2 regions of the Nocardia sp. IBHARD005 genome follow, and region 1 is predicted to be linked to the other one. Evidence: riboswitches for the same ligand, from Rfam matches in the RefSeq annotation. Region 1 holds a riboswitch; the other holds the start of a gene.
The links. A riboswitch is a leader RNA that binds a small molecule or an ion and turns the genes downstream of it on or off. The one in region 1 is predicted to bind thiamine pyrophosphate.
Positions count from the first base shown of each region.

Region 2: linked by a shared signal. The riboswitch ahead of thiC (phosphomethylpyrimidine synthase ThiC) and the one ahead of ACTWPB_RS21025 (TenA family protein) in region 1 are both predicted to bind thiamine pyrophosphate.

Region 1 is NZ_CP199935.1:4,447,719-4,454,831, reverse strand. Features, by position in the region: gene ACTWPB_RS21040 (fatty acid desaturase) at 1-702, opposite strand, end outside; gene ACTWPB_RS21035 (LppX_LprAFG lipoprotein) at 955-1,761, opposite strand; partial or broken gene ACTWPB_RS21030 (MmyB family transcriptional regulator) at 1,943-2,486, opposite strand; TPP riboswitch at 2,680-2,776, shown strand; gene ACTWPB_RS21025 (TenA family protein) at 2,785-3,474, shown strand; gene ACTWPB_RS21020 (ABC transporter substrate-binding protein) at 3,522-4,493, shown strand; gene ACTWPB_RS21015 (ABC transporter permease) at 4,576-5,310, shown strand; gene ACTWPB_RS21010 (ABC transporter ATP-binding protein) at 5,303-6,118, shown strand; gene ACTWPB_RS21005 (MarR family winged helix-turn-helix transcriptional regulator) at 6,304-6,756, shown strand; gene ACTWPB_RS21000 (SDR family oxidoreductase) at 6,946-7,113, opposite strand, start outside.
Region 2 is NZ_CP199935.1:2,007,902-2,015,014, reverse strand. Features, by position in the region: gene ACTWPB_RS09485 (MMPL family transporter) at 1-1,775, shown strand, start outside; TPP riboswitch at 1,850-1,974, shown strand; gene thiC (phosphomethylpyrimidine synthase ThiC) at 1,967-3,610, shown strand; gene ACTWPB_RS09475 (hypothetical protein) at 3,846-4,040, shown strand; gene ACTWPB_RS09470 (thioesterase family protein) at 4,416-5,207, shown strand; gene ACTWPB_RS09465 (SRPBCC family protein) at 5,204-5,710, opposite strand; gene ACTWPB_RS09460 (ArsR/SmtB family transcription factor) at 5,726-6,055, opposite strand; gene ACTWPB_RS09455 (SRPBCC domain-containing protein) at 6,045-6,476, opposite strand; gene ACTWPB_RS09450 (DUF559 domain-containing protein) at 6,620-7,113, opposite strand, start outside.

The sequences.
Region 1 (7,113 bases):
CGGGTGGTGCAGCAGCGCGTGGCCGTCGGCGGTGACGAAAGACAGTGCGACATAGTTCATGTCGAAGGCGTTGACCGCGTATTTGTTCAAGCCCTTCTGCGCGCGGTGGATCGCGTAGTGGCCGAAGCCGGCCAGCGAGCTGCGCAGCAGCACCATCGCGATCACGAAGGCGGGCAACGGCATCCAGCTCGTGTCGTAGAGACGCAGCGCCTGCACGACGATGTAGGCGAAGATCAGCACACCGACGACGATGTTGAACGCGCGATCCATCCGCTTCAGTCGCGCTGCCAGCTCGGGTTCCTCGAGCCGGGCCTTCACCTGGTGCAGCAGATCGGACTTGTTGTCGAACTTGTACTTCGGGGTGTCGTCCCAGCTGTTGAAGCCGTCTTTGAAGAGGAAGTCGGGGGCGTTGTTCTTCGGATGGATGTCCTCGGGCGTGGCATCGCGACCGAGACTGTAACGCTCGATCATTCGCGCGATTTTTTCCGGATTACGGTGGTAGGAACCGATGATCGAGGTGATATCGCGATTCTTCGTGCGGCCGATGAAGAATTCACCGCCTGGATGCTTGGAGATCCAGTCACTCAGGTCGTAGGCTCTGCCGTTATAAACCCATACGTTGTTGACGGGAGGCCGGCCCCTCGGACCGGGCGGTGGCGGGAGCTCGCGCTCCGCTTCATCAGGTCGATCATCGATCGTCATTAGTTCTTCCTCCGTGTCCGATCGGCATCCGATGCGTGTTGCCTGCCGACCAGCGTCCCGACACGTATAGTCCTTGTGGCGCCTTGCATCTCGCTGAACATTCTCTTATTGGATGTGCACTCGTGCGTTCATGATTCGTTTACCGCGGGCGACACCCAGACGACACACCGGCCCGGGGCGGCGGAAGGCACTGTGTGCCAGGTTCCGCTGACCCCGGACCGGTGTGGTTTGATCCGGTAGTTCCGGCGAATTTCAGCCGGCGGGCTTGATGATGTTGACCGGCTCGGCCCAGTTCGACAGGCCGACAGTGACCTCGCCCTGATCCTTCTTCACCACGGCGCGAACAAGATTCGGGCCGTCGCCGGTGGAGGGCGCGTCCGAAGGCTTGGTGGAATCGGAGGCGGGCGGGGCGGTGTCCTGGATCCACACGGTGATCGGCATGGTGCCCGCGTTCTGGCCGATGCGCGGCACGATCGGGTCGATCACGGCGGCGTCGATGGCGCCGGAGACCTTGACGGTGTTGATGCCGTCGATCACCTCACGGCCCTCGGTCTTCGCGTTCTGGATATTGGCGATCACATTCGCGATGCCCTTGTCCTTGTCCAGGATGACACCCGGATCGTAAACCTTCTCGGCCGGACCCGCGGGCACGTAGCGGCCGCCGGCCTGGGTGTACAGGACCTTGTCCACCACCAGGAATTTCGCCTCGGTGAAGGAGGCCTCCGGGGTGAGCTTGACCTTCGCCTCACCCATCGCGGCGCCGGAGCCCTGGGTCTCGTTGGTGACATCGGCGGAGACGGTTTCCACCGGCAGGTCGGGCAGGTTCTTGACGTTGATCTTCAGGTGCACGTTGCGCAGGGTCTGCGTGGTCTTCGCCGACTCCTTCACGATCTGTGCGCCCTCGGGCAGCTGGCCGGTGGGCGCCGGGCCCGCCGTGGTGGCCGAATCGTCTTTCGTGCAGCCGGATACGAGAGCAGCGCAGACCGCCGCCGCCGCGACGACCGAAGTGATGCCGGAACGTCGCGCGAAGCGCCGACGCGAGGTGGGGTTCGGTGTCATGTCGATCAAGTGTCATCCCCTGGAGATGGTCGTATATCGGTATGAGGCAGCCGAAGACCATCGTTCATCTCGCGCGCTCCCCCGTCGGCGATAGTACCCGAGGAGTTCGATTCGCGAGTTCTCTGCACGCACTGACGATTTCGGATATCTGACACCCGCCGACATACACAATTACCCCAGGTCAGACGACTGCGTGGAACCGCCGCCGGTGCTCATCGACCGGGCGCAACCGCGCTTGGTCCGACATCGCCCATAGCACGGACAGTTTCGCTGCCTCCGCCGCGTCGACCGGAGTGAAGATCTGGATCCACTCGCCGTCGGTGGCGGGCAACGCCATCATCGTGAGATGCATCGCGAGCTCGCCGACCGCGGGGTGCTGGATCACCTTGATCAGGTTCACCGGCACCGCGACATCGTTGCGCGCCCACATTCCGGCGAATTCGGCACTGGCCCCACACAATTCGTTGACGAGCGCCTGCCACGTCGGGTCATCGAGGTGCCGGACGTAGGCGCCACGCAGGTAGGCGACCATCCGGCGCTTGTCAACGATGTTGTGCTGATAGGGGTTACAGCACTCGGGCGTCAGGAACACCGTTCGCAGGACATTGCTGCCATCGTCGGTGAGGCTGGGAAAACAGTGCGCGATAGGCGTCGTTGTGCGCCAGGACGCTGTACTTGGAATCGAGCAGCACGGCGGGCAGCGGCGAGAGCTGGTCCAAGATCATCGGCAGGCCCGGCTGCTGATACCCGTACTCTATGGGAGTCGATCAACTCGTCGCGGCACCGCGGTCCGCCGGACCTGGACACGGCGGCCGCTACACCCGGCTGACACGGGCCCGCGAACGGTGGCCCGACGACTACGACCCGGCGCTCTCGGGCCTTTCCCCGCGTGTCGGTGGCCGCTGCTAGGGTCGGTCGAGTTCTGACACGGGGTGTCTCGCAACCGCGAGGCTGAGAACAGACCCGCTGAACCTGTTCAGGTAATGCTGACGAAGGGATGTCACGGTGTTGCGCGCCCACCCCATGAATACCCATCGATTCACCGACCACCTCTGGGACCGGACGAAAGCCCTGCGGGCCGCGATCGACGATCTGGAATTCCTGCGCCTGCTCGGCGAGGGCACCTTACCGCTCGACGTGTTCGGCACCTACATCGAACAGGATTCGCTGTACCTCACCGGATACTCGAAGGCGCTGGCGATACTCGCCGCCAAGTCCCCGGACCCGCAGACCGCGGCCTTCTGGGCGACCTCGTCGGCGAATGCGGCCGCCGTCGAATCGGCCATGCACGAACAGCTGCTCACCGGAGGGGCGCTGCCGCCACGACAGGGTGAACCGGAGCATTCGCCGACCTGTCTGGCCTATGTTTCCTATTTGATCGCCGCCGCCGCGACCGAGTCCTACGCCGTCGCCGCCGCCGCCGCGCTGCCCTGTTTCTGGATCTACGCCGAAGTGGGCCGCGACCTGGCCGCGAGTGCCGCGAAGGTGATCGCCGCCGACCCCGCCCACCCGTACGCCCAGTGGGTGACCACCTACGGTGCCGAGGACTTCCAGAACGCCGCGTCGACGGCTCGATCACTGGTCGACGCGGCCGCCGAATCGGCAGGCGACCGGGAACGCGAAGCGATGGAGAAGGCGTTCACCCTCGCGGTGCGCTACGAGTTGCTGTTCTGGGACACCGCCCTGCACCCGCAGCCCTGGCCTGCCGCGTGAACGGGCACATACGCCGCGCGCTCGCGGTTGTCGCGACCACCGTCACGATGCTGTCGGTGCTCACCGCGTGTGGTTCGGGCGGCGGCTCCGATCAGACCATCCGCTTCGCGCTGGACTGGACACCGAATACCAACCACTCCGGATTGTATGTCGCGTTGCAGCGCGGCTACTTCGCCGACGCCGGTCTGGATGTGCAGGTACTGCCGTACAACAACACCTCGGTCGACACGGTGGTCGATGCCGGGAACGCGGAATTCGGGATCAGTACCCACAATTCGTCGACGTTCGCCCGCGCATCGGGTGCGCGGATCCAGTCGGTTCTCGCGCCCCTGCAACATTGGGCGACCGGGATCGGCGTCCGCGCTGACCGTACCGACCTCGTGAGCCCGAAGAATCTGGACGGCAAGACCTACGCCGGGTTCGGTGACCCGGGTGAGCGGGAGTCGCTCGCGCAGGTTATCCGCAACGACGGCGGCACCGGCGATTTCACCTCCGTCATGCTGGGATCGTCGGCTTACGAAGCCGTCTACTCCGGAAAGGCGGACTTCACCGTCTCGTATCTGGCATGGGAGGGCATCGAGGCCGAACACCACGGCACCCCGATGAAATACTTCCGCTACACCGATTTCGGATTCCCGGACTCCTACGCCATCGTGATCGACGCCAACGAAGGCTGGCTCGCCGAGAACCCGGATCGCGCGAAGAAGTTCGTCCAAGCCTTGCAGCGCGGCTACCAATTCGCCGCGGACAACCCGGACGCGGCAGCCCAGGACCTCATCGACGCCAACCCGGGCGCGTTCAACGACGAGAAGCTGGTCTTCGACAGTCAGCGAATGCTGGCCGAACAGTTCATGAAAGACCCGGACGGCCGAGTCGGGACCCAGACGGTGGAGCAGTGGTCGGCCAATTCCCGGTTCCTGTACCGCAGTGGCCTGCTCAACGGGCCCGACGGTAAACCACTGACCACCGAACCCGACTGGTCGACGTATTTCACCGATGACTACCTTGCCAACCCGTGACGGGTCCGTAGACGCGTCGGTCCTGCCCGACGACCGGATCGGCCGCTGGGCGGGAATCCGGTGGGCGGTGCCGTCGATCGTCATGGTGGCGATACTCGTGGCCGGGTGGCAGATCTATGTCACCACCAGTGGTGTGCGTCCGCAGGTGCTGCCGTCACCGCTGCGCGTGGTCGAGCAGGGCTGGGCGCATCGCGACGAGATCGGCACCCACCTGGCCGCCACCTTGCAGGTCACGCTGATCGGCTTCGCGGTCTCGCTGAGCTCGGCCTGGGTGCTGGCGGTGATCGTCGACTTCTCGCCGTGGCTGCGGCGCGCGTTGGTGCCGCTGTTCGTAGCGTCACAGACCGTGCCGATCGTCGCGATCGCGCCGCTGATGATCATCTGGTTCGGGTTCGGTCTGCTTCCGAAGATCCTGGTGGTCGCACTGGTCACCTTCTTCCCGATGGCCATCGGCCTGATCGAAGGGTTCGGCGCGGCCGACCGCGACGCGGGCGCGCTGCTGCGCAGCATGGGCGCTTCCCGTGTGCAGGTGTTCCGGTATGTGCGGCTGCCGTCGGCGGTGCCGCGGTTCTTCACCGCGTTGCGGATCGGGATCACCTACGCGGTCGTCGGTGCGGTGTTCGCCGAATACGTCGGCGCCAGTGTCGGTCTCGGCATCTACATGAGTCTGCAGAAGAATTCGTTCCGTACTGATCTGGTGCTGGCCGCGGTCGTGGTGACAGCGCTGCTGAGTATCGCGCTCTACCTGACGACGTTCGCCGTCGAACGCCTCGTCGCGCCGTGGGCGCGCGCGGAGCACAGGAGCCGACGTGACTGACGCCGAAGGCGACCGGATCGTCGTCGACCATCTCACCAAGTCGTTCCCTCAGCCCGGTCGGCGCAGCCCCGACCTCGCGGTATTGAGCGGGGTGTCGTTCACGGTCCGATCGGGAGAGTTCGTCACGGTCATCGGCCCCAGCGGCTGCGGCAAGAGCACCGTGTTCAACATGCTGGCCGGGCTCGAATCCCCCGATTCGGGCAGCGTCGAGTTTCTCGCGACCGACGGCGAGAGCAGCGCATCGCACTGCGCCTACATGCCACAGAAGGATCTGCTGTTCCCCTGGCGAACCATCCTCGACAACACCATCCTCGGTCTGCGCGTCCAGGGCGTCCCGAAAACGGAGGCCAGGCGCCGCGCTCGCGAGCTGTTCCCGGCCTTCGGCCTGTCCGGCTTCGAGAACTCCCGACCGTCCCAACTGTCGGGGGGGATGCGCCAGCGAGCCGCACTGCTGCGCACCGTCGTCCAAGACCGCGAACTGCTGCTCCTCGACGAACCCTTCGGCGCCCTCGACTCGCTGACCCGCACCACCATGCAGTCCTGGCTCCAAGAAGTGTGGCAGCGATATCGCTGGATGGTTCTGATGATCACCCACGACATCCGCGAAGCCGTCTACCTGTCCGACCGCGTCATCGTCCTGTCGGCCCGCCCCGCCACCGTCCGCCGCGAACTCCGCGTCGACCTGCCCCGTCCCCGTGACCTGTCCACGATCACCTCCCCCGAATTCGTCGCGCTGGAAGAAGAACTCCTCGCCATCCTGCACGAGGAATCACGCCGGGCATCCGCACACGATGGCGATCAACGGTGAACTCCGCGAACGCACAGCCCGCCGCGCCCGCGCCGGCTCATCCGACTCGACGAGCGCGAATTCGGTCCGCGGACTGCGCCATACGCAGCAGTCCATAGTTCAGCCATCCCGCTCCGCGCACGAGCAGCTCGGGGAAGGTCACACCGCCCCGACCCGGACAACAGGCAGTTTTGTTCGTAAAGTTCATGATTGTGTCACCGAACTCGAATACCGCTGCCATCGCCAGCGCTCTCTCCTTGCTCACCGTGAGACTCGACCGCCTTCTGCGCAACCACCACACCGACTCGCAGATCTCCCTCGTTCAGCGCTCGGCGCTGACCACCCTCATCCGGGACGGCGCGATGTCGCCGGGTGCGCTCGCCAACAAGGAAGGGGTGCGGCCACCATCGATGACGCGGGTCATCAACGCGCTGGCCGAGCTGGAACTGATCGAGCGCCGGCCACACCCGTCCGACGGCAGGCAGATCGTCGTCTCGGCCTCGCGGGCTGGTCGGTCACACCTGACCGACAAGTTCTCGACCCGCGATTCCTGGCTCGCCGAACGGTTGACCAAGCTTTCCAGCGAGCAGACCGTCCTGCTGCGGCAGGCCCTCGCGATCATGAGCCAAATCGGCGAGGCGGATTCCGTGTCCCGATGACTCGACCAGGCTCGGCCCGGCGCCGACGACTGTGGCACGGCAGGTTTCTTCTGTCCGGGCCCTCGGTGTCGCACAGAGGCGCCGCCAACCCGGTTTTCGGGCCGGGGTCGTCGTGCATCACCTACCAGCGCGACATCTGGACCATCGTGGAACATTTTCCCGGTCTGCCCAGCTATCTCGTCAGCGTGGTTATTCGGCCGCACCGGTGATATTGCGGGCCATCCCACCGAATATCACCGCGTGGAAGGGGCTGAGCGCTTTCCAATAGAGATGTCCGGCCAAACCGTGTGGTTCGAACAGGGCGCGCTGCCGGTAGCGCGCACCGCCGGCGGCGGTCGGGGTGACCGACAGCTCGAG
Region 2 (7,113 bases), 2.4 Mb from region 1:
GTGGGCTCGCCGCGACCTTCAGCGACATCAACACCCAGATCAGCAAGGATCTGATCATCGCCGAGGCGATCGCGATCCCGATCACCGGTCTGCTGCTGGCGCTGGTGTTCGGCAGCCTCATGGCCGCCGCGCTGCCGGTGGCGATCGGGCTGTTCGCCATCGCGGCGTCACTGGGCATTCTGCGAGTGCTGACCGCTCTCACCGACGTGTCGATCTTCGCGCTGAACATGACCACGGCACTCGGACTGGCGTTGGCGATCGATTACAGCCTGTTCATCGTCAGCCGGTATCGCGAGGAATTGACCGCGGGCGCTACCCCGGCAGCGGCGGTGATCCGCGCGATCCGCACCGCTGGTCGCACGGTCGTGTACTCGGCACTGGTCGTCGCGCTCTCGCTGTCGGCACTGCTGGTGTTCCCGCAGTACTTCTTCCGGTCCTTCGCCTATGCGGGCATCGCCGTGGTCGCCGCCGCCGCGGCCGCCGCGGTGATCGTGCTGCCCGCCCTGCTCATCCTGGTCGGTCATCGCATCGATGCCGGCGACCTGCGCGCACCGATGCGCCGGCTGTTCCGGCTGGCTCCCAGGACGGAAAAGGAACCGCGTCAGACGGCTTGGTATCGCCTTGTCATCGCCGTGATGAAGCGGCCGATGTCGATCGCGCTGGCCACCACCGCGTTCCTCCTACTGCTCGGCGCGCCGTTCCTCGGTGTCCAGTTCGGCTATCCCGACGACCGGGCGCTGCCGGCCGATGTTGCCAGTCGCGAAGTGGGCGACATCCTGCGCACCGAATTCAACGCCGACCTCGCCTCCAGCGCGACCATCGTGCTGCCCGAATTCCGTGGCAGCGCGGCGGAAATCGACACCTACGCCCGCGAGCTGTCCAAGGTGCCCGACGTACCGGCCGTCCTCAGCAGCGCGGCGGTGTATCGCAACGGGATGCGGGTGGCCGCGGGCGTGCCCGAGATGACGGACCCGCAGCACGGCGCCTATCTGTCGGTCGCGACCGCACTCGACCCCTACTCCACCGCGGGCGGCGACCAACTCGACACCCTGCGCACCGTCGCCGCACCGTCGAAGGCCCTGATCACCGGCCCGGGGGCGCTGAACCAGGACTCGGTCACCGCGATCACCGGCAAACTGCCGCTGGCAGGCGCGCTGATCGCGATCACCACCCTGGTGCTGCTGTTCCTGTTCACCGGCAGCGTGGTGTTGCCGATCAAGGCGCTGATCCTCAACATCTTGTCGCTGGCGGCGACGTTCGGCGCGATGGTGTGGATCTTCCAGGAAGGCCACCTGTCGGGCCTGCTCGGCTTCACCGCCACCGGCACCCTCAACCTGGCCATGCCCATCCTCATGTTCAGCCTGGCCTTCGGCGCGTCCATGGACTACGAGGTCTTCCTGCTGTCGCGGATTCGCGAGGAATGGCTGGCCGGGCCGAAGACCACCGAGGGCAATACCGAGGCCGTCGCGATGGGCGTGGCCCGCACCGGGCGCATTTTCACCGCCGCCGCGTTGCTGATGAGCATCGTGTTCCTCGGCGTCGCCACCTCGGGTGTGTCGATGATGAAACTGTTCGGCCTCGGCTGCGCGCTCGCGGTGATCAGCGACGCGACGGTCATCCGCGGCCTGCTCGCCCCCGCGCTCATGCGGATGATGGGCACCTGGAACTGGTGGTCGCCCAAGCCCCTCGTCGTGCTGCACAACAAGTTCGGGCTCGATGAGGCCGAGGACGCCGCGCACGACGCATCGAAGCGGCTCGACTCGGCGTCGGTGTAGCGACCCGCGCGCGCGATCGGTCCGGTCTATCCCCGGGCGGGTCGCGATTCACGGCGGGTATCGTCGGCGGGGCAATTCACACCAACGGGGGCTCGCACCAGCGGGCTGAGAGGACGGCTAGCCCACTCGGGCGTCAGGGCCGTCGACCGTATGAACCTGACCGGGTAATGCCGGCGTAGGGAGGAAGAATCATGGGCTCGAGCACGTCTTCTGACGGGACGATCGACACCGTCACCACCGGTCCGATCCAGGGCAGCGTCAAGCACTACCAGGAGGTAGACGGCCTGCGCATCCCGGTTCGCCGCATCAACCTCACCAACGGCGACCACTTCGATGTCTTCGACACCTCCGGTCCGTACACCGACGACACCGCGGTGATCGACCTCGAAGCAGGCCTGCCGAAACTGCGCGACGAATGGGACTCCCCCACCGTCGACGGCCCGCCGACCCAGCTCGCCTGGGCTCGCCAGGGCATCATCACCCCCGAGATGCGGTTCATCGCCGCCCGCGAGGGTGTCTCACCCGAACTGGTGCGTGACGAGGTCGCGCTCGGTCGCGCGGTGATCCCGGCCAACCACAACCACCCGGAGCTGGAGCCGACCATCATCGGCAAGAAGTTCCTGGTCAAGATCAATGCCAATATCGGCAACTCGGCGGTGTCGTCGTCGATCGCCGAAGAGGTCGAGAAGATGGTGTGGGCCGCGCGCTGGGGCGCCGACACCATCATGGACCTGTCCACCGGCAAGAACATTCACGAAACCCGCGAGTGGATCCTGCGCAACTCCCCGGTCCCGATCGGCACCGTCCCGATCTACCAGGCGCTGGAGAAGGTGAACGGTGATCCCACCAAGCTCACCTGGGAGATGTACCGCGACACCGTGATCGAGCAGTGCGAGCAGGGTGTCGACTACATGACCGTGCACGCGGGCGTGCTGTTGCGCTACATCCCGCTGACGGCCAAGCGCGTCACCGGCATCGTCTCGCGCGGTGGATCCATCATGGCCGCTTGGTGTTTGGCCCATCACCAGGAATCGTTCCTGTACACGCACTTCCGTGAGCTGTGCGAGATCCTGGCGAAGTACGACGTGACCTTCTCCCTCGGTGACGGCCTGCGCCCCGGCTCCATCGCCGACGCCAACGACGAGGCCCAGTTCGCCGAGCTGCGCACCCTCGGCGAGCTCACCACGATCGCGAAATCCTATGGCGTGCAGGTGATGATCGAGGGCCCCGGCCACGTGCCGATGCACAAGATCGTCGAGAACGTTCGCCTCGAGGAAGAGCTCTGCGAAGAGGCGCCGTTCTACACCCTCGGCCCGCTGGCCACCGATATCGCGCCCGCCTACGACCACATCACCTCGGCAATCGGCGCTGCGATCATCGCCCAGGCAGGCACCGCGATGCTCTGCTACGTCACGCCGAAGGAACATCTCGGCCTGCCCAACCGCGACGACGTCAAGGTCGGCGTGATCACCTACAAGATCGCCGCCCACGCCGCCGACCTCGCCAAGGGTCACCCGCACGCCCAGGACCGCGACAACGAACTGTCCAAGGCCCGTTTCGAATTCCGCTGGCACGACCAGTTCGCGCTCTCGCTCGACCCTGATACGGCCCGCGAGTACCACGACGAAACGCTGCCGGCCGAGCCTGCCAAGACCGCCCACTTCTGCTCGATGTGCGGTCCGAAGTTCTGCTCGATGCGCATCTCGGCCGATGTGCGCGAGTACGCGGAGAAGCAGGGTCTCACCGATGTGGCCGCCATCGAGGCGGGCATGGCCGAGAAGTCCGCCGAGTTCGCCGACCAGGGCGGCAAGGTGTACCTCCCGGTCGTCTCCTGACTGCTGCACCACCGTCGACGCCCGTCCGATCTCCGTGATCGGGCGGGCGTCGTACTGTGCGCACGCGCATGGTGCCGCGAATGCGATACCGGCAGCAAGCCCAGGATGCCGGGTCCGATCAGCACCCGCACCTTTCTGGACGCAACCCTGGATTTCGGGGCTTTCGCTCGCTGCGCCGATCGGTCACGCTGACGGTCGTGCCGACCGCCGGCACGCCGAGTACTGGAGTGAATCAATGAAGCGCATCGTCGCCGGAGCCCTCGCGGCCGCCGCCCTGTCCCTCGCCGCCCCCCTCGGCACCGCCCAGGCCGCGCCGCTCCCGGTCGCCGACTCCGGGTCTTCGTCCATCGGCTGCCCCTCCGACACCAGCCCGTGTGTCTGGCGCCCACTGTTCGACCTGTTCACAGCCCTCTACACGGGCAGCGCCTAGGCCGACCAGACGGGCGCGACCCGGCTGGCGGGTCACGCTTACGTCGCGCGAACAGCAGCTCCGCAATCGAATTGGGGGGCCGACGTCGCCCACCGCAGCACCCTGACCGATGCGGCGGTCATGGTGGCGATTTCGGGCCGACGTCGCCCACCGCGGCAACCTGACCTATGCGGCGGTCATGGTGGCGATTTCGGGCCGACGTCGCCCACCGCAGCACCCTGACCGATGCGGCGGTCATGGTGGCGATTTCGGGCCGACGTCGCCCACCGCAGCACCCTGACCGATGCGGCGGTCATGGTGGCGATCGGTGGAGCCTCCGGGCCGCGCGCATCACCGCAACAGACCAGGATCGTGGCGCGGGGTAACGTCGGCTAGGTGGCCGATGCTTTCTATCTCCAGGACCCCGCGGACCCGAACCGGTATCTCTCGACCGAGCTGACCAGGGGCCCTTGGTCGCCGGACGCCCAACACGCCGGACCGCCATCGGCGCTGCTCGGGCATGTGATCGAGCGATGTGAGCCGCGGGCGGGATTCCAGGTCGGGCGGGTCGCCGTCGAGATTCTCGGGCCGGTGCCGCTGGCTCCGCTGACCGCGCAGGCGAAGGTGGTGCGGTCGGGGCGCAGTGTCGAACTGATCGAGGCGACCCTGTCCACGGAGCGCGGGCCGGTGATGCAGGCCAACGCGTGGCGGCTCAAGCTCGCCGAGCCCGCGCTGGATCTGCCCGCGGAGTTCCTGCCGACCGGTACCAGGCCGCTACCCGCCGCGACCGAGCCGGAGGCGTTTGCGTCCGAGCAGGAGATCGGTTTCCACACCGGCATCGAATACCGTTTCACCACAGGCTCTTTCGCCGCGCCCGGTCCCGCCGTGTGCTGGATCCGGTTGAAGTACCCGATCGTCTCGGGCACCACCCCGAGTCCGCTGGAACGCACACTGGCCGCCGCCGATTCCGGCAACGGCGTCAGCGCCGTCCTCGACTGGTCGAAGTACCTGTTCATCAATACCGACCTCACCGTCACCCTGCATCGTCAGCCGGTCGGTGAGTGGGTGTGCCTTGACGCGGTCACCCATCCCCAGCCGCACGGCATCGGCCTCGCCGAATCCGCGCTGTTCGACGAGACCGGGCCGTTGGGTCGCAGCACCCAAACGTTGCTGCTGGCGCCGCGCTAGGGACGCGGCTTCACCAAGTCGGTGTTGCCGTGCTCGAGCAGTTCGGAATCGAAGGTGCTGTCGGTGCGGAACGGGTCACCGGTGCCCGTGGTGATCAGCTCGTACAGGCTCTTGGTGATGTAGCCGCCCCAAGCGTTGGCGCACACTTCGTAGCATTCGTCGGCGGGCCGCAAACCCACATGGGTGAAACGGATTTCGGTGCCACCGTCGCGTTCGGTGAGGTCGAAAACCACGTCGGTGCCCTCCCATTCGGTGGTGTCGGCGATGAAGGAAATGTAGGCGTCGGTGACATGCCAGACCAGGCGCTTGCCGGGGATCGACTCGGTGGTGGTCATGGTGCAGCGGTGGGCGCCGGGTACCTCGAAGTGATAGCTGTCACCGACGGCGCCCGTGGCGCCTTCGATGGTTTCATTCCACCAGCCGCGAACGTTGTTGATCGCCGCGAACGCTGCCTGCGGGGTGGCGTCGACGGTGGTAGTCGCGGTGAAGTTGTTGTCGCTCATTGCTTTTCCTTCGGTTCAGCCGTCCAGATGCTTCCGGAGGGCGTCGAAGCGGCCGTCCCAGTCGCTGGCCATGGCGGCCAGAAACTGCTGGGCCACTTGCATGGGAGCGGAGTCGAGGCGATAGCGCACTCGGCGCCGCTCCCCCGGTTCCGCGATCACCAGACCCGCATCTGCCAGCAGGGCAAGGTGTTTGGCGATCGCCTGCCTGGTGATGGGCAGGCGATCGGCGAGGTCGGTCGCGGTGGCGGGTCCGTCGGCGGCGAGGGTGGCCAGCACCGCTCGCCTGCTCGGATCCGCCAGTGCGACGAAGACTCGTTCGGCGGTCGCCTCTAACTCAGGCCGCATCGAGGTACTCGGCCAGCTCACCCAGTTCGCTCTTCCAGCCACCGATATTGCCTTCGAACGCCTCTTTGTGGGCGCTGTCGGGCAGCTGGGCGAACCCGGTCTCGACGACGGTCAGCCGGGTGCCCTCGCCCGCGGGCTCGAGGGTGAACTCGACGTAGGTGCGCCGCGGGTCATCGTCGGGCAGTCCATTGATCGGCCAGGTGTAGCCGAATACCGATGGCGCCTCGACCCGCTCGACTCGAATGTCGGCCGCGAATCCTTCCTTCCAGGTCATCCGCATAGCCCCGCCCGGCCGCAGGTCGATCTCGGCGGTATTGCCGAACCAGCTCGCGAGCCCTTCAGCAGTGGTGATCGCCGCCCACACCTTCTCCTGCGGATGCGCGAACTCGACGGTCCGCACGATCTGATCAGGGAATCCCATGATGCCTCCTAGAGAGTTGCAACTGAATGGTTGCAACTCAGAGTATTGCAACCATTCGGTTGCGTCAAGGGTTGATCCGGCGTAATCGTGCAATCGGCCGCGTTCCAGTCAGTTTTCTGACTGGAAGCCGTCGAATTGCACGATTACGCCAGTCCACGTCCGAAACGTCTGCGGCGCACTACTTCCGCCGCCTCGTCGGCGCACTCGTCGAGGTTGCGTAGGACATCGTGCGCCGAGTAGCGCAGCACGAACCAGTGGTGGATCACCAGCCAGTTCTGCCGACGCCGGTCGCGGCGGAAATTCACGCGGTCGTGGTGGAATTCCCAGCCGTCGATCTCCACCACGGTGCGGCTGCGATGATCGACGAAGTCGCAGGTGAAAGGGCCGACCGGTTCATTGGCTGCCAGGTGCAGGTTCCGCCGCGCTAGCGCACGGGCGAACAACCGCTCGGGCTCCGACATCGGCCGCAGCGCAGCGTGCCGCAACTGCCGTCGAAGCGCGGGGACGCCGTGTCGGCCGGTTTCGCACAGGCTGGACAACTCGACCGGGTCGACGGTGCGGCACAGTTGTTCGTCGATCAGCAGGTCCGCATCTTGTGCGGGCAAGGTGGGCAGACAGTCGAGTACCGTTTGCGCCG